DNA from 4 places in the Agrobacterium sp. rho-13.3 genome. Region 4 is predicted to be linked to each of the others. Evidence: riboswitches for the same ligand, from Rfam matches in the RefSeq annotation. Region 4 holds a riboswitch; each other region holds the start of a gene.
What was found. A riboswitch is a leader RNA that binds a small molecule or an ion and turns the genes downstream of it on or off. The one in region 4 is predicted to bind cobalamin.
Positions count from the first base shown of each region.

Region 1: another riboswitch for cobalamin. It lies ahead of nrdH (glutaredoxin-like protein NrdH); the one in region 4 lies ahead of metE (5-methyltetrahydropteroyltriglutamate--homocysteine S-methyltransferase).
Region 2: another riboswitch for cobalamin. It lies ahead of RMR16_RS11830 (ABC transporter substrate-binding protein); the one in region 4 lies ahead of metE (5-methyltetrahydropteroyltriglutamate--homocysteine S-methyltransferase).
Region 3: another riboswitch for cobalamin. It lies ahead of bluB (5,6-dimethylbenzimidazole synthase); the one in region 4 lies ahead of metE (5-methyltetrahydropteroyltriglutamate--homocysteine S-methyltransferase).

Region 1 is NZ_CP192774.1:1,802,114-1,806,587, forward strand. It holds gene nrdE (class 1b ribonucleoside-diphosphate reductase subunit alpha) at 1-1,600, opposite strand, end outside; gene nrdI (class Ib ribonucleoside-diphosphate reductase assembly flavoprotein NrdI) at 1,717-2,115, opposite strand; gene nrdH (glutaredoxin-like protein NrdH) at 2,137-2,361, opposite strand; cobalamin riboswitch at 2,687-2,912, opposite strand; gene RMR16_RS09035 (heme-degrading domain-containing protein) at 3,063-3,533, opposite strand; gene RMR16_RS09040 (D-alanyl-D-alanine carboxypeptidase family protein) at 3,662-4,474, opposite strand, start outside.
Region 2 is NZ_CP192774.1:2,395,721-2,400,194, reverse strand. It holds gene RMR16_RS11835 (glucose/quinate/shikimate family membrane-bound PQQ-dependent dehydrogenase) at 1-2,196, shown strand, start outside; cobalamin riboswitch at 2,357-2,584, shown strand; partial or broken gene RMR16_RS11830 (ABC transporter substrate-binding protein) at 2,859-3,809, shown strand; gene RMR16_RS11825 (FecCD family ABC transporter permease) at 3,812-4,474, shown strand, end outside.
Region 3 is NZ_CP192774.1:985,967-990,440, forward strand. It holds gene RMR16_RS04960 (response regulator) at 1-204, shown strand, start outside; gene RMR16_RS04965 (phospholipase D family protein) at 387-1,946, opposite strand; gene RMR16_RS04970 (hypothetical protein) at 1,998-2,270, opposite strand; cobalamin riboswitch at 2,302-2,502, shown strand; gene bluB (5,6-dimethylbenzimidazole synthase) at 2,575-3,261, shown strand; gene RMR16_RS04980 (DUF2865 domain-containing protein) at 3,587-4,474, opposite strand, start outside.
Region 4 is NZ_CP192774.1:2,176,956-2,181,429, forward strand. It holds gene RMR16_RS10850 (5-(carboxyamino)imidazole ribonucleotide synthase) at 1-788, shown strand, start outside; gene ykgO (type B 50S ribosomal protein L36) at 916-1,041, shown strand; gene RMR16_RS10860 (hypothetical protein) at 1,140-1,757, shown strand; cobalamin riboswitch at 1,968-2,176, shown strand; gene metE (5-methyltetrahydropteroyltriglutamate--homocysteine S-methyltransferase) at 2,278-4,474, shown strand, end outside.

The DNA of each region.
Region 1 (4,474 bases), 370 kb from region 4:
TTTCGAACAATTCCGCCACACGCGCTGTCGCCGGCTTCCACTCCTGCGTCACATATTTTTCGAAATATTCGCCGGACGCATATTTGGAGTTCTCAAAGCCCTTGAAGCTCTGCCCACGCTCCACAGCCAGCCGGTTCGACGCACGAATGGCGTGATAGGCAACCGTGTAGAAGTAGATGTTGGTGAAATCGATGCCTTCTTCCGAGCCGTAATAAATCCGCTCGCGGGCCAGATAGCCGTGCAGGTTCATCTGGCCAAGCCCAATGGCGTGGCTGTCGTCATTGCCCTTTTCCACCGATGGAACGGAGGAAATGTGGCTCATGTCGGACACGGCGGTCAGCGCGCGGATGGAGGTTTCGATGGTCTTGCCGAAATCCTGCGAATCCATGGTGGAGGCGATGTTCAGCGAACCCAGATTGCAGGAAATATCCTTGCCCATCTGGTCATAGGACAGGTCTTCATTGTAGGTGCTGGCTTCGCTGACCTGCAAGATTTCCGAGCAAAGGTTGCTCATGGAAATACGTCCGGCAATCGGGTTGGCCCGGTTTACCGTATCTTCGAACATGATGTAGGGATAACCGCTTTCGAACTGGATTTCGGCAATCACCTGGAAGAAGTCACGCGCCTTGATCTTCTTCTTGTGAATGCGGCTGTCCGCCACCATTTCGCGGTACTTTTCCGTCACCGAAATTTCCGTGAAGGGCACGCCGTAAACACGCTCGATATCGTAAGGCGAAAAGAGGTACATATCCTCATTGTTCTTCGCTAGCTCGAACGTAATGTCGGGAATGACGACGCCTAAAGACAGCGTCTTGATACGGATTTTTTCATCCGCATTTTCGCGCTTGGTATCCAGAAAACGCATGATATCGGGATGATGAGCGTTAAGATAAACAGCCCCTGCCCCCTGTCGCGCACCCAGCTGGTTGGCGTAGGAAAACGAATCTTCCAGCAGCTTCATGACCGGAATAATGCCCGAAGACTGGTTTTCGATCTGCTTGATCGGCGCACCGGCCTCACGAATATTGGTGAGAGACAGCGCCACACCGCCGCCGCGCTTGGAAAGCTGCAAGGCAGAATTGATGCCACGCGAGATGGATTCCATGTTGTCTTCAACGCGCAGCAGGAAGCACGACACGAGTTCGCCGCGCTGCTTTTTTCCGGCATTGAGGAAGGTCGGCGTCGCGGGCTGGAAACGGCCTGCGATGATCTCATCCACCAGATCCCGCGCCAGTTGCTCATTGCCCTGCGCCAGCGCGAACGCCACCATGCAGATGCGGTCTTCATACCGCTCCAGATAGCGTTTTCCATCAAAGGTCTTCAGCGTGTAGCTGGTGTAATATTTGAAGGCACCGAGGAAGGTCGGGAAGCGAAACTTCTTCGCATAGGCGTAATCGAACAGATCGCGCACGAAGTTGAAGGAATATTGATCCAGCACCTGCTGTTCGTAATATCCTTCGCTGACCAGATAATCGAGCTTTTCCCGCAGGTTGTGAAAGAACACCGTGTTCTGGTTCACATGCTGCAAGAAGTATTGCCGCGCCGCCATGCGGTCCTTTTCGAACTGGATATGTCCCTGCTCGTCATAGAGGTTCAGCATGGCGTTCAGCGCGTGGTAATCCACCGTCGCGTCGGCGGGGCTCACCTGCCGCTCGTTGACGGAACTGCGGGTGGAAGCATTGGTCTTTGCTCCCTCGTCCTTTGCGGTGGTGGTGGTCAGCGTATCCAAAATCGTTCCAGTCCATGTTTGACGTTGGCGACATCATCGGGCGTGCCTAAAAGCTCGAAGCGATAAAGAAACGGCACCGCGCATTTGCGCGACACGATATCCCCCGCCGAGGCATAGCCCGCGCCGAAATTCGTATTGCCCGCGGCGATGACGCCGCGAATGAGGTTGCGATTGGCAACGTGGTTGAGAAACTGGATGACCGGCTTGGGTACGGCACCCTTCATTCCCCCGCCACCATATGTGGGCGTAATCAGCACGTAAGGCTTATCGACTTCGGGTGCGGCTTCATCCGCCGACAAGGGCAGACGCAAGGCCCGCACGCCCAGTTTTTCAACAAAGCGATGGGTGGTTTCAGACCGGCTGGAATAATAAACGATCAGACCCATCAGACCCATCACATCCTCAAATCACGAAGCGAGAGCGCCAATCATATCCGGGCGGAAACCGGCCCAATGCCGCTCTCCGGCGATGACGACCGGAACCTGACGATACCCCAGACCCTGAACCAGCGCATAGGCATCTTCGTCGGCAGAAACGTCCACGATGTTGTAGGTGATGCCCTGTCGGTCCATCGCGCGGGTGGTGGCTGTGCATTGGACGCAGGCTGGTTTGCTGTAAACGGTAATGGTCATAATGTCCTCGTGGGAGTGGGCAAGCGATGGCGACCGCGCACCGCGTGATGCGCGTTGATGGACGTGGAATGAATGCGAAGCTGGATGCGTCACCCGCCCGAAGAGGTGGCGACGCTATCCTTCATGCTCAAAAGTTTCCGCACTGCTGACGCAAGGCGGCACAACATTCAGGCGGGCGTATACCACTCTCGGGGCAAGGTACTGAAACTGGACAACAAACTGGACATGGATTTACCCCGAAGTAGCTCATGCAGGACATTCGGGAACACGGTATGTTCGGCCCCTATGCCGCAACAAACCCTTCAACTCCCGGACACCCCGCCCGTTAATGTAACTGCTCTAGGCAGGTCTCCTGGCTCACGGGTCAAAACCTCCGCCCCGCCTTCCCGGATCAACATGACCCAGTGACATAGTGGAACAGACACTCGCCGCTTACAGTTGCGGGGGCAGCTACGGCATTGAAGCGCTCATCATGAGCGCCAACGCACCGTATTCCCGTCTTAGCCTCACAAGCCTTGCGACTCGAAGGAACCTAGAACACTACATATAGTAGACGAGGTTAATTTCCCGTCAACACTTATTACAATTCAAACGAAAACATCTGTGGGAAAGTGTGGCGACACCAAGGCGTGAAACGGACAGCCCCGGAAAACAATGACTTATCGCTTCCGCCTGCACCAAGCTGTGAAATGCGCAGCATTTTAAAGCGAGAGCAATTCCTTCAGCGATGCCGTGATCAGCGCATGATCCTCGACATCGGGCAGTCCACTGACGGCCACGGAGCCGATCAGCGTTCCGCCCCGCAATGCGAGAGGAAAGCCGCCGCCGCTTGCGACGAAGCTGCTCACCGGCAGTCCGAACTTGACGTTGAAGTCATATCCCTTTGCTTCCGCCTCGAGCCGAACCCGCAATGAACTGCGGTGGAAGCGATGAACCACGGCGCATTTGCGGCTGGTCCAGCCAAAATTATCGATGGTTGCGCCCGGAAGAAGACTTGCGAAAACGACATCTGCGCCATGCCTGACTTCGATGGCGACTGGCAGTTTCAAAGACGCCGCTTTTTCCCTGAGATGGCTGCCCAATCCCCAGGCAAAATCATAGTCGAATCGGTCAAGTTTAAGGGCATCTTCTTCAGCTCTTAAAGCGTCCAACGTCGGTGTCTCTATTGCCATGGCATCCTCTGTCCAATCCGTGGAATTCCCGTTTCAACCTCCATGGAGATGCACGAAAAGTCAAAGGCTTGGACGCGCCTTTCGAGCGCCATACACAGCCGCCGACATGAGCCCGCCGGGCCGCGCCCCTATTGTGGTTTAGAAGGGCGTTGTGTTGGAGTTGGCACTTCGACCACATGTTCGCTCTGCCACGTGGTTATGGCATGGACCTGCCCTGCAATCTGGTCGTTCAGAAACGTTTCCTTGCCCGGCAAGCCCATCGGATAGAGTGCTTCGCGTTCGGCTTCATAAGCCACGCTTTTGTCCGTGCAGAGGCGGATACGCATATCCTGTGGCGCAACGTCGCTACGGTTTTGCACCGCGTCCACTGGGCCAGAGGCATTCAACTGCCCATCAAACGCCTGCGTCAAATATTGTGCAGATCGCTCATCCCGTTCCCGCTCTGTCGTCGCGCCCATCATCACCACCATCACACTTTTCCCGTTGCGGGTGGCAAGGCCAACGTAATTTCGGCCCGATGCACAGAGAAAGCCGGTCTTCATGCCAACCGTGCCGCTGAAACGGGTCAGCAATGTATTGTTGGATTTGATCTCTTTCCCGTCAATCGTGACGGCAGACCCCTGAAAAAAGCGGTGGTAATCCGGAAACGTCCGTTCGATCTCCATTCCAAGGACCGCAAGGTCGCGTGCGGTCGTGTAATTTGTTCGGTTGAACAGGCCGTTGGGGCTGGAAAAATGCGTTCCCGTCATGCCAAGACGCGCGGCGGCGTCGTTCATCCGCTGAATAAACGCAGCTTCATTGGGTGCCACCGCCTCTGCCAAGGCCACGGCAACATCGTTGGCCGAGGCGGTCAGCGTGGCAAAAAGCGCGTCTTCGAGCGTCATCGTGCGCCCGAAGGTCAGGCCTGATTCCAGAAAAGCCTGTTTCGTCGCGTTGCGCGT
Region 2 (4,474 bases), 220 kb from region 4:
CAGAGAAACAAAGCGGCATTGCATTTTTATGCCGCTTTCGTGCTTGCAACGCTCATCTGGGCATTGTGGGAAGTCGGTTTCGACTGGTGGCAACTTGGACCGCGCGGCGGTTTCATTATCCTGATTGGCATGTGGCTTTTGATGCCATGGATCAGAAAGCCACTTGGTTTCACCAGCCCAACTGGCATTTCTTACGGCGCCAATGCCGTGCCGTTGCTGACAGCGGTTCTGGTCTCCGTCGGCGCTGCGGCCTTTGCGATGACGCAAGACCCGCATGATCTGCAAGGCGATCTTTCAAGCGAAATTGTTTCCGCATCTCCCTCTTACGGAAATGACGTGCCGGATGGTGAATGGCATCAATATGGGCGCACATCCTACGGCCAGCGCTATTCGCCGCTGACGCAGATCAATGCGGACAATGTGGGTCAGCTGAAAGAGGCTTGGCGCTACCGCACCGGCGATGTGAAACTGCCCAATGATGTGGGCGAAACGACCTATCAGGTGACGCCCTTAAAAGTCGGCAACTCGCTTTATCTCTGCACCCCGCACAATTGGGCCATTGCCGTTGATGCCGCGACCGGCAAGGAAAAGTGGAAATATGATGCCAACTCCGGCATGAACCCGGACCGCCAGCATCAGACCTGCCGTGGTGTGACCTATTACGCCGATGCCGCCGCACAGGCTGGTTCACTCTGCGCTGAGCGTGTGTACCTGCCGACATCCGACGCGCGTTTAATAGCGCTGGATGCGGCAACCGGACAGGTCTGCACATCCTTTGCAGACCAAGGCACTCTGCACCTCGAAACCGGCATGAAATACAATCCTGCGGGCTATTATTACTCCACATCGCCGCCTGCCATTGCCGGCAACAAGATCATCATCGGTGGTGCCGTCAACGACAACTACTCGACGCAGGAGCAGTCTGGTGTCATCCGTGCATTTGACGTCAATTCGGGTGCTTTGATCTGGAACTGGGATTCGGGAAACCCGACGCAGACCCAACCGCTTGCATCGGGTCAGACCTATACGACCAACTCCCCCAACAGCTGGTCGGTGTTCAGCGTCGATGAGGCGCTTGGGCTGGTCTATATTCCGCTTGGAAATCAGGTTCCCGACCAACTCGGCATGGGCCGCAGCGAAAATGTCGAGAAATATTCATCATCCATCGTCGCCCTGGACATAAACACCGGGCAGGATCGTTGGGTGCGCCAGACCGTGCATCATGATCTGTGGGATATGGATGTTCCCGCTCAGCCAGTGTTGCTGGACATTACCAAAAAGGATGGCCAGACGGTTCCCGCTCTCGTCGGCCCCACCAAGCAGGGCGACATTTATGTTCTGGACCGGCGCAGCGGCGAACCGCTCCTCGCCGTGACGGAAGAACCGGCCCCGGGCGGTGCGATCCCCGAGGATTTTTCTGCACCCACCCAGCCCACCTCGGCACTGTCGTTCAAGCCTGATCCGCTGGTGGAAAAGAACATGTGGGGCGTCTCCATGTTCGACCAACTGGCGTGCCGCATCCGGTTTCACCAGTTGAATTATAAGGGACGTTACACACCTCCGTCCTTGAACGGATCGCTGATCTATCCCGGCAATTTCGGCACATTCAACTGGGGCAGTGTCGCGGTTGATCCTGAGCGTCAGGTGATGTTCGGTATGCCGACCTATCTCGCCTTTACTTCACAGCTCGTGCCGCGTGACCAGATTCCACCGAGAGGACAGGATGAAAAGGGCAGTGAGCAGGGCCTGAACCGCAATGATGGTGCGCCTTACGGTGTCCTCATGGGTCCGTTTCTGGGTCCGCTCGGCGTTCCCTGCCAGGCCCCGCCTTGGGGTTACGTTGCAGGGGCCGATCTGCGCACCGGTGATGTGGCCTACAAGCACAAAAACGGCACTGTCTATGACATGACGCCGCTGCCGCTGCCCTTCAAGGTTGGTGTGCCTGGCATTGGTGGCCCGATGATTACCAAGGGTGGCGTGGCGTTCCTCGGTGCGGCTGTTGACAATTACGTGCGTGCCTACAATCTGACATCCGGCAAACAGCTCTGGGAAGCCCGCCTTCCGGCGGGCGGGCAGGCGACGCCGATGACCTATGCAATGGATGACGGCAAACAATATGTTGTCATCGTTGCGGGTGGACACGGCTCGGTTGGCACCAAAGCTGGCGATTATGTGATCGCCTACACGCTGCCCTGATTTTCATCCACATAAACTGACATTCGAGGCCGGGAAGGGCAACCTTTCCGGCCTCGGTGTAAGAAGATACTGATTTGTTTGGGATTTTTGTTGGCAGTACGCCTTGCTATGAATATGTAATAACATTACAAGATGGATGCTTGACGGGAGGTTTGGAATAGGTCTATCTGCTTGCGACGGTTTCGAGCGAGTGATCGTGAGGAATAATAGGGAATGCGGTGCGAACCTTTTTGGGTTCAATGCCGTGGCTGCCCCCGCAACTGTAGACGGATTGTCTAACCCACTGGCGCTTTGAAAAGCGTCAAGCCACTGCGGATCGATGTCGCGGGAAGGCGGGTGAAAACGAAAATCCGTGAGCCAGGAGACCTGCCGTTGAAAGTTCATTCCAATGTCACGGGCGGGGATGCCCGGAGCAGGAGACGTCATGATTGTATCTCGCGCCGCAACGCGCCTTATTCCATCTGCAAATATCCCGTTTCGGATCGTTTCAGACCATGCCTTTTTGGAGTGAGCCTCCACACATGTGCAAATAAGGCTTTTCCTGTGGAGAGGCCGCTGACGATTTCGGGGACCAATCGGAAATGACATTCAATTTCAGACACACGATCTGCGCTGCGACTTTTGCGGTTGCTGCATTCGGTACTGCCATGCCACCCGCCTATGCGGCCGAGACAAAATATCCCTTGATGCTCAACAATTGCGGTCGTGATGTAACCTTCACTCATGCGCCGCTGCGCACCGTATCCATCGGCCAGAGCACCACGGAAATTCTTTATTTGCTGGGTCTCGCGGACAAGGTCGTCGGCACGGCGGTGTGGATCGGCCCGGTCATCAAGGGTTATGAAGAAGCCAATGCCAAGGTTGAGCGTCTGGCCGATAATGATCCGAGCTTCGAAAGTGTTCTGGCCAAGAAGCCTGATCTCGTCACGGCGCAGTTCCAGTGGCATGTCGGCCCTGAAGGTATCGTCGCCAAGCCGCAGCAGTTCGAAGAATTGAAAATCCCCGTCTACACATCACCTGCCGATTGCGTCGGTAAAGACAACAGTGCCGGTGGAGACGGCGTGCGCCATTCCGTGTTCACGATGGATCTGATCTATCAGGAAGTCACCGAACTGGCGCAGATCTTCAACGTTCAGGACAAGGGCGAAAAGCTGGTTGCCGATCTGAAGGCGCGTGAAGACGCGGCGCGCAAGAAAATCGCCTCTGCGGAGGGCAAGCTTTCTGCGGTGTTCTGGTTCTCCAGCGCAGAGTTGGATATCGACCCTTATGTTGCAGGCAAGAACGGCGCACCCGGGTACATCATGTCCGCGCTCGGCATCAAGAATGTCATCGACAGCGAAGAGGAATGGCCAACGGTTGGCTGGGAAACCATTGCCAAATCCGAACCCGCCATCATCGTTGCCGGTAAAATGGATCGCCGCCGCTTTCCTGCCGATGACGCTGCCGTGAAGCAGAAGTTCTTGAAGGAAGACCCGGTGACGAACCTTATGCCTGCGGTCAAAAACGACCATGTCGTTGTGATGGATGCACAGGCCATGAACCCAACGATCCGCACCATCGAAGGCATTGAAGTGCTGGCTGATGCAGTCGTTAAGCTCGGGCTCTCAAACTGAGCATGGGCGCATGTTTCACCTTCACCCGTGCCGCTTTGCTGGCGGCCGGGTGTTTGCTTTTCGCGCTCTGGCTAGGCGCAGCAGTTGGCGAGACGTCCATTCCCATGGATGTGGTCGCCAAGACGGTCGCGAACCGTCTGTTTCACGCGACTTATTCGCTTGATGCGATCGATGAAGGTATTGTCTGGAATTACCGCCTCAGCCGGGCGGTGGTCGCGGCGTGTTGTGGTGCATCGTTAGCGGTCTCCGGTGTCGTCCTTCAGTCACTTTTGCGCAATCCGCTGGCCGATCCTTATATTCTCGGCATTTCTGCCGGTGCGTCTACCGGCGCGGTTGGCGTTGCCATTCTGGGCTTTGGCGCGGGTATGCTGACCATGCCGCTCGGTGCCTTTTTAGGTGCGCTTGTCGCCTTCGCGCTGGTCAGCCTTTTGGCATTGCGCGCAGGTCGCGGAAACAGCGCGATCATTCTTGCCGGTGTGGCGGGATCACAGCTTTTTAATGCTTTGACATCCTTCATCGTCACCAAGGCTGCCAATGCGGAACAGGCGCGGGGCATCATGTTCTGGCTGCTCGGCAATCTGTCCGGTGTGCGCTGGACTGATGTGTCGCTGGCTCTGCCCATCGCACTTGCCGGCTTTGCCGTTTGCCTGTGGCACGCGCGTGCG
Region 3 (4,474 bases), 1.2 Mb from region 4:
CGCGGCTCTCACGAATTGCGCATCATCGGCGTTTCGTCTTCCACGAACCGGCTGCTGTCTGCGCGCTTCCTCAAGGCTGGCGGCAACGACTTCATGCTGCGTCCGTTCATCGAAGAAGAGTTCTACTGCCGCGTGAACCAGAACCTGGATACGCTGGTGCAGATCAAGTCTGCGAAATTGAGCAATCAAAAAGCGGCCGCTTAAAACGGCTGAGAATGCGGGCGGCGGATGGGATACTCATCCGTCGTCATCCCGGATTTGATCCGGGATCCGGTGCGATCAAGTCCTTGATCGCAAAAGACTCTTTGCGCCACAGACGTGGCGCTGCTGGATACCGGGTCAAGCCCGGCATGACGGAAAAGAAAAAATTCCATCCGCCGTTTCTTTCAGAGCTGCGATTCCAACGGCAATATGCCCATGATGACGGCCAGTGCGCGGCGGCTGAGGCTGGCATAAGGTTCACGCGCATAATGCCTCGGCTGGCCACCGACCAAACCCGTCCAGACCAGATTTTTCCGCGCGTTGAGTGTTATCTCAAAACTCATTTCTCGGGTGGTTTCTTCCGCGAAAATCTCGTCCATGGCCTTTACCAATCCGGGCGATGAAAACAGCACGCCCATTTCGGTGTTCAAGGACATGGAGCGGGGATCGAAGTTGAGCGAGCCGATGAAGCCTATTTCTTCATCGCGCGTGAAAGCCTTGGTGTGCAGGCTGGCTTGGCCCGAACCGCGCAGGGTGAAACCCTTGTTGTTGTCATCTGCCTGTGACCGGAGTTCATGCAGCTTTACGCCGTTCATCAACAGGGGTCTGCGATAACGCGAATAGCCAGCGTGAACGGCAGCGACATCCGTTGCGGCGAGCGAGTTGGTCAGCACCGAAACGGCAATGCCATCTGCCGACAATCGGGACAGGGTTTCGACACCCTTTAGGCCGGGAATGAAATAGGGTGACGTAATGCGCAGTTCTCTGGTGGTTTCCGCCATGATGGGCAGCAGGGTTTCCATCAGGAAGTTATGGCCGCTACGCCGTCGGCCCGCCGCCTTTTCGGGCGGGTCGGCGACAACCTGCGCGCTGCCCACCCAATGCAGCTTGTCCGACATCAGGAAATTGCCGGAGTGGTGCTGGCTTTCCACCTGCGCCAGATAGGGCCGGGCGGCATCGCTGGAAGCCAGAATGTCCATCTTGCGGCGAAGCTTGGCGAGTTTGTTGGGGCGGCGTGCCAGAAGCGAACGCACCGGAACGGCCACGGCGCTGTTCCAGTAATCATCGAAAATCTCTTCCGCATCTGCCACGCACGCGCCGTGTGCGATGATGTCCATATCTCGGAAATTTGCCAGATCAGCGGCATCGAAATAGGCATCGCCGATATTGCGACCACCGACGATCAGCACCCGGCCATCGGCAATCCACGCCTTGTTGTGCATACGCCGATTGACGCTGCGGAACCGCACCAGCATTTCCAGCCCGCGCCGGAAGACGTTTTCCCGCGCCTTGGTGGGGTTGAACAGGCGCAATTCGATGTTGCGGTGGCTGTCGATGGCGTGGAAAGCCCGGTCCGAGATGGAAACGCCAAGATCGTCCAGAAGCAGGCGAACCCTTACGCCGCGATCTGCCGCGGCGATGACTTCACGCATCACCAATTGGCCGGTGAGATCGGCATTCCACATGTAATACATCAGATCAAGGCTGCGCCCTGCGGCGCGTGCGGAGCCGACCCTTGCGGCGAAGGCACCCAGATTGGATTGCACCAGAGACAGCGCGTTGGGCTGCGAATGATCGGCTTGGATATCCGCCCAGTGCCGGTCGAGCGGCGTTGCGTCATTGTCTTTGGGAAGGGCAGTGGAGGCAATCTTGATGATGATCCTGTCACGGTGGCGCGAGGCAAGCACAAGGCTGGCGACGATCACCGCAACGATCAAGATGGCGATTATGACAATGGCACTCACAGTGATGGTTTCACCCGCATCAATTCCCCGGCATTCAATATCTGAGTGCGGTCAATGGATTTCAATGTTCCGCTTATCGGCTTCTTCCTTGATAATGTCTTCCACAATGTTCCGCTTCAGCGTCGGGTTGCCGAGAAGATAATCTTCCGCAATCTCGAAAATGGATTTCGGGCTTTCCTTGCGGTTGAGCGTGTCGAGATCCTGTCCGATTTGCTGGCGAAGTTCGGTGTAGGCTTCCATGACTAGTCCTCCATTTGCAGAGAGAATGCGGTAGGATGGCACCGGGTTCCGGCGCGGTGGTGAAATGAAAAACTTTGCGACCACGCGGATTTTCTTGCGTCCTGCGGAACACCTGCGCATAACGCCAATATCAGGTGCCCGCGCTTAAGCGGGAGAATCGGGAATGCGGTGAAAATCCGCAACGTGCCCAGCGCTGTAAGGTGGATGCGGGTTGCCAAGGGCCACGGAGTGGCCATAAGCCACTGAGTGACATCGGGAAGGCGGCAGCGCGTGGATGAAGCCAAGTCAGAAGACCGGCCTGATACGATAGACCAACCGCACGGACGGCGGCAGGTTGTTTGAAAGCAGGGTGCTTTGTGCCCGGCTTTTGCATTGTTGGGGATAAACGATGCGACCTGATGAGTTTCAACACGCGCTCTCGCCAGCGGGTGAATTTTCCAGCGATGACAAAGCAGCGGTCTACCGCGCCATCGAAACACGCCGCGACGTGCGCGACCAGTTTCTGGCCGAGCCGCTGCCGGACGAACTGGTGACGAAGCTGCTGAAGGCGGCCCATTCTGCACCCTCGGTCGGCTTCATGCAGCCATGGAATTTCACGCTGATAACGGATGAGGCCACCAAGCAAAGCGCGTGGGAGGCATTTTCCCGCGCCAATGCAGAAGCCAAGCTGATGTTTGCTGAAGAGCAGCAGGCGCTTTACAGCAGCCTGAAGCTGGAGGGTATTCGCAAAGCACCGCTCTCGATCTGCGTCACCTGCGATCCAACACGCGGCGGTGATGTGGTGCTGGGGCGCACGCACAATCCGCGCATGGACGTCTATTCCACCGTCTGCGCCATCCAGAACCTCTGGCTTGCCGCAAGGGCCGAAGGCGTGGGTGTGGGTTGGGTCAGCATTTTCCACGATGCCGATATCCGCGAAATTCTCGGGATTCCGGCGCATGTCGAGATTGTTGCGTGGCTGTGTCTTGGCCGGGTGGATGTGCTGTATGGTGAGCCGGAACTGGCGGTCAAGGGGTGGCGGCAGAGACTGCCATTGGAGGAGTTGCTGTTTCGGGATCGGTGGGGTGCGCGGTGAGGGAAGTTTCTGACGTTTAACGTACCGGGGTCTTTCACATAGCCAATTACACCGCAGCGGGTGTGGCTCACCCCCCTCTGTCCTGCCGCACATCTCCCCCACAGGTGGGGAGATCGAATCGTGGCGATGTCTCGCCCATCTTAAACGCTATGGAAAGAATGCGGAGTTTGCGTCTTGCCAATCTCCCTCCTTGTGGGGGAGATGTCCGGCAGGACAGAGGGGGGGGGAAGCCCCACCCGCTGTCGTTTATTGTATTCTTGTGGGTTTTTGCCTTTGCATATGCGTCACCGCAAAACCAACGCCCCCCCCCTTTGCGCAACGCGCCTCACTGCTGCTGCGGCTGAGCGCCCTTCAAGGCCGGGTTTTGCAGGTCGATGCGGCTTGTTTCCTTGGGCATGAACTGCGGGCCGACGAGGCGCACCTTGCTGTTGTTGGGATCGTAGTCCCGCTCAGGAATGGGCTCGGCTTTTTCCTCGGGCTTGATGTCTGCCGGTTTTGGCGCGGTGTCACTCTTGGGTGACGTGATGGTCGTGATACTGGATTGGTCCTGCAAGGCGGTGGATCGCGGGGCTTTTGCCTGATCTTCCTGTTTTTTCATCTCATTATGATAGGCCGCCATGTTGCAGCCGCAGGATGGGCCGCCGCTGGCGGCGGTTCGGTTTTTATAGGCGAAAGCGGTGGGCATGGAGGTGTATGGCTCGCCGGTTCTGGCGGAGACCATGTCTGAACTCTCCTGTCCCTGAAGGGAATGGTAGAAAAGCTCTGTTTGCGTGCCGGGACACATCCGTTCGCACTGGGCGGCCTGGGCACGAAAATCCAGCGGCGTCGCGTTGGACGAAATCGGGAAAAAAGCGCCGTCGCAGGTGCGCACGCAAAGCGTTCTCAAACCGCCTTGCATGGGCGTATCGCGCGACGGTGCATAATCGCGGTTATCAGGCTCGTAGAAAGGATCTGACGGGCCACGCATGTCCGGGTTCTGCGATGGATCGTTGGACGTGAAAGAGGGTGGTTGCTCATCAAAGCAGCCTTGCGCATCCAGCGCGGCCATGATGCGCTGACGGTTATCTTCCGCGTGATCACTGCGTTGGGAGGCAAGCATTCTGTCGCGATCTTCGGCAATCATGTCCCGCTCGGATTCCGCACGCACCAGCGCATCGCCGATTTCACCGCACAATTGTGCATTGGGATTGCCATAGACGATGACGCTGCCGGA
Region 4 (4,474 bases):
GGTTGACGGAAAAGCGTTTCCTGAACGATTGCGGCATTCCAACTGCCGGGTTCCGACAGGTGGACGATCAGGCAGGGCTGGAAGCTGCGCTTGCCGAATTTGGCGGCAAGGGCGTGCTGAAAACACGCCGCATGGGGTATGACGGCAAGGGACAGCGGGTTTTCAAAGGTGGCGAAGACCTGACCGGCGCATTTGCAGCACTGGGCAATGTCGCGCTGATTCTGGAAAGCTTCGTGCCGTTCGAGCGTGAAATCTCGATCATTGCGGCGCGTTTTCAGGATGGCACTGTCACCTGCTACGACCCGGCAGAAAACGTGCATCTGGGCGGCATTCTGCATACATCCACCATTCCGGCGCAACTCTCCGACGCGGCGAAAACGGTGGCAGTGGAATCGGCAGAAAAACTTCTCGCCGCACTCAACTACGTGGGCGTCGTCGGCATCGAGTTCTTCGTGCTGCCGGACGGATCGCTGGTGGCCAACGAGATGGCACCGCGTGTGCACAATACCGGCCACTGGACGGAAGCCGCCTGCGTGATCTCACAGTTTGAGCAGCATATTCGTGCTGTCGCAGGGCTTGCCCATGGCAGCACGCAGCGCCATTCGGATTGTGTGATGACAAATTTGATCGGTGACGACATCAACGACGTGCCACAATGGCTGGCAAAAAAAGACTGCCTCGTGCATCTTTATGGCAAGACGGAAGCGCGTGCGGGCCGCAAGATGGGCCATGTTACGCAACTGATAAATGCCGGAAAGCCGGGTGTTTCCAGCCAAATTGATGGATAGCGTGTTGACAGGCAAAGACTGACAGGGTATTTGCCAGCCAACCGAAAAAAGCGCGCCCCTGTTGCGCGTTTTTGATTGTTTAGATACGCGTGGCAAGAAGCGTCACGCCAAACTGCGGACCAGAAAAATGAAGATCAAGAATTCGCTTAAAGCGCTTAAGGCTCGTCACCGCGATAACCGTCTGGTTCGCCGCAAGGGCCGCGTATACATCATCAACAAGATGAACCCACGCTTCAAGGCTCGTCAGGGCTGATCCGCGTGCGGGTCGTTCGTCTGTCAAAGACGGATCACATTGTTGATAGACTACAAAATTTGATTTCATAATTGGCGCAGGCGGATTATCCTAACCGCATGCGCCAATTCTGTTTTCACGCTCTTCTTATTGCATCGCTCGGCTCCGCTGCTTTCAGCACGCTGTCCGCCGCTCTCCTTGTCCCTGCACAGGCAGCCGATTCGGCAAGCCAGACAGCAGCACCGCAAGGCCTATCCGAAGATTCGGTCAGCAGCCTTTTTTCCAGTCTGAGAAAAGAGCGTGATTCCCAAAAAGCCCGCGTTCTGGCCAACGAGATTGTCGGCGAGTGGAACGATTCCGGCAGCGCCACCATCAACCTTCTGATGAAATGGTCTGAAGAAGCATCCGGAGAAAAGCGGAAAGCCGCCGCTTACGATTTCCTTGATCAAGCCATTCTGCTGAAACCGAACTACGCCCAAGCCTGGTATCGCCGCGCTTTGGTGCATTACGCCGATGGCGACACCCGCAAGGCCATGGCAGACCTGAACACGACCTTGGAAAAAGAACCACGCTTTTTTCCGGCACTGGCCAGCCTCGCCAACATCCTCGAAAGCGGCGAGCGCAATGAGTTGGCGCTGAAGGTTTGGGAGCAGTATCTGGCGCTCTACCCAGCAGACAAGGAAGCCCAGAAGGAAGCGGACGATATTTCCGAAAAGCTTGCCGGCACGCGGAGTTAGAACCACTGCGCGCTTCCGTCATCCCGGACTTGATCCGGATCCAGTGCGATCAAGTCCTTGATCGCAAAAGACTCTTTCGCGCCGCAGACGCGCGCCTGCTGGATTCCGGCTCAAGGCCGGAATGACGGAGGGTTCTTGTTGAACGTCCCAATCAATCACACAAAGACATAAACATATCTTTATGTAACTTGACGCCCACTCACCTTTGCGCCATTGTCCGGCCATCGTGGTTCTGTGGACACTACCATCCAGAGCTAAGAGGGAATGCGGTGAAGGTGTGTTTCACACCCATGCCGTAGCTGCCCCCGCAACTGTAAGCGGCGAGCTTTCATCCACAATGTCACTGGGCGACAACCCGGGAAGACGGATGACGGTGTTGACCCGTGAGCCAGGAGACCTGCCACGATAGATAACGTCCACGGGCGGGGTGTCCCGGTGTGCCGCTTTCTGCGAACGGCATACGTGTGCCGTTTCAAAAGCGTACGCCCATGCCTTGCCCACAACCTTCGGGGTAAGGAACATGACACTCACGACCGCAAATCTCGGCTTTCCGAGAATCGGAAAACACCGCGAACTGAAATTCGCGCTGGAAGCCTACTGGACTGGAAAATCGGACCAGGCCGCACTGCTGGATGTGGCACGCCAACTGCGCGCCAAGAACTGGCAGCTACAGGCACGAAAGGGTCTGGACATCATTCCCTCCAATGATTTCAGCCTCTACGACCACGTTCTCGACACCGCCACGATGGTGGGTGCAATCCCCGCTGGCTATCACTGGCACGGCGGTAAGGTGGACTTGGACACCTATTTCGCTATGGCACGTGGTGCCACCGGCCAAGCGCACAGTGCCTGCGGGCATAACCATGGTGGCGAAGGCGTTGCGGCGCTGGAAATGACCAAATGGTTTGACACGAATTACCATTATCTCGTGCCGGAACTTCATGCGGCACAACAGTTTGTTCTCACTGAAAACAGACCACTTGCCGCGTTTCTGGAAGCAAGGGAACTCGGCATTCACACCCGTCCGGTGTTGCTGGGGCCGATCACCTTCCTCAAACTCTCCAAGACCACGGATGGCAGCGATGCCTTTGATCTGCTAGGCCGCTTGCTGCCGGTTTATGCCAGGATTTTGCAGGAGCTTTCCGACGCTAGCTGCGATTGGGTGCAGATCGACGAGCCCTGCCTTGCGCTTGATCTTTCCGACGGTGAGCGCGAGTTGGTGAAGTCCAGCTACGCAACGCTGTTTCAGGCGGCCCCTGAACTGAACGTGATGCTGGCCACCTATTTCGGTCCGTTGGGTGAAAACCTCAAAACAGCACTCGGCCTACCCGTCAGCGGTCTGCACATCGACGTGACACGCGGCAAGGAAGAGTGGAAGACGATTGCGGAGATTATTCCAGCACGGTTGACGCTGTCTCTGGGCATCATCGATGGACGCAATGTTTGGCGTGCCGATCTGGCAGACCTTGCCCGGGCGATCAGCGATATCAATGCTGAGCGCCCGGAGCTGCACATCCAGATCGCACCATCCTGCTCGCTTTTGCATGTGCCGATTGATGCGGAACTGGAAACCGATCTGGACGATGAGCTTCGCTCTTGGCTGTCTTTCGCTACGCAAAAGCTGGAAGAAATCTCCACGCTGCGTGACCTCGTTGATGGCAAAGTAGGCGCCATTGATCGCTTGCTGGAGAATACACGGCACCACTCGCCCCGCGTGAATGATCCCGCTGTGGCTAAGCGTCTCGGAGAACTGGTGGGCGTAACCCATAACCGCAAATCCGGCTTTGCAGAACGACAGGCCGTTCAGGAACAGCGTTTCCAACTGCCGCTGTTTCCGACAACGACCATCGGTTCCTTTCCGCAAACGCCGGAAGTGCGCAAGGCACGCTCTGCCCATGGCAAGGGTGCTTTGAGTGACAACCAATATCGCACGTTTCTGGAAAAAGAGACGGCTAACGCCATTCGCTGGCAGGAGGATATCGGACTTGATGTGCTGGTTCACGGCGAGTTCGAGCGCAATGACATGGTGCAATATTTCGGCGAACAGCTTTCCGGCTTCGCCTTCACCAAACACGCATGGGTGCAGAGCTATGGCTCGCGTTATGTGCGCCCGCCGATCATTTACGGCGATGTTTCGCGCCCGCAGTCGATGACAGTTAGCTGGTGGCAATTCGCGCAGGCGCAGACCGATAAGCCGATGAAGGGCATGTTGACCGGGCCGGTCACGATCCTCAACTGGTCGTTCGTGCGCGATGACCTGCCGCGTGAAACCGTGTGCCGCCAAATCGCGCTTGCCATTCGCGACGAAGTGATCGATCTCGAAAAGGCCGGTGCGGGCATGATCCAGATCGATGAGGCCGCCCTTCGGGAAGGACTGCCGCTGCGCAAGGCCGACTGGCAATATTACCTCGACTGGGCAGTCGAATCCTTCCGCATTTGCGCAAGCGATGTGGCCGACGAGACCCAGATTCACACCCATATGTGCTATTCCGAGTTCAACGACATCATGGATGCCATCACCGCCATGGATGCGGACGTGATTTCCATCGAAACATCCCGTTCGAAAATGGAATTGCTGGATGTGTTCAAGGACCAGGCCTACCCGAATGAAATCGGCCCCGGCGTTTACGACATCCACTCTCCGCGCGTGCCGGATATTTCCGAAATGCAAAACCTACTCCATCTCGCCCGCCAGCGTCTGAATGGTCGGCAATTGT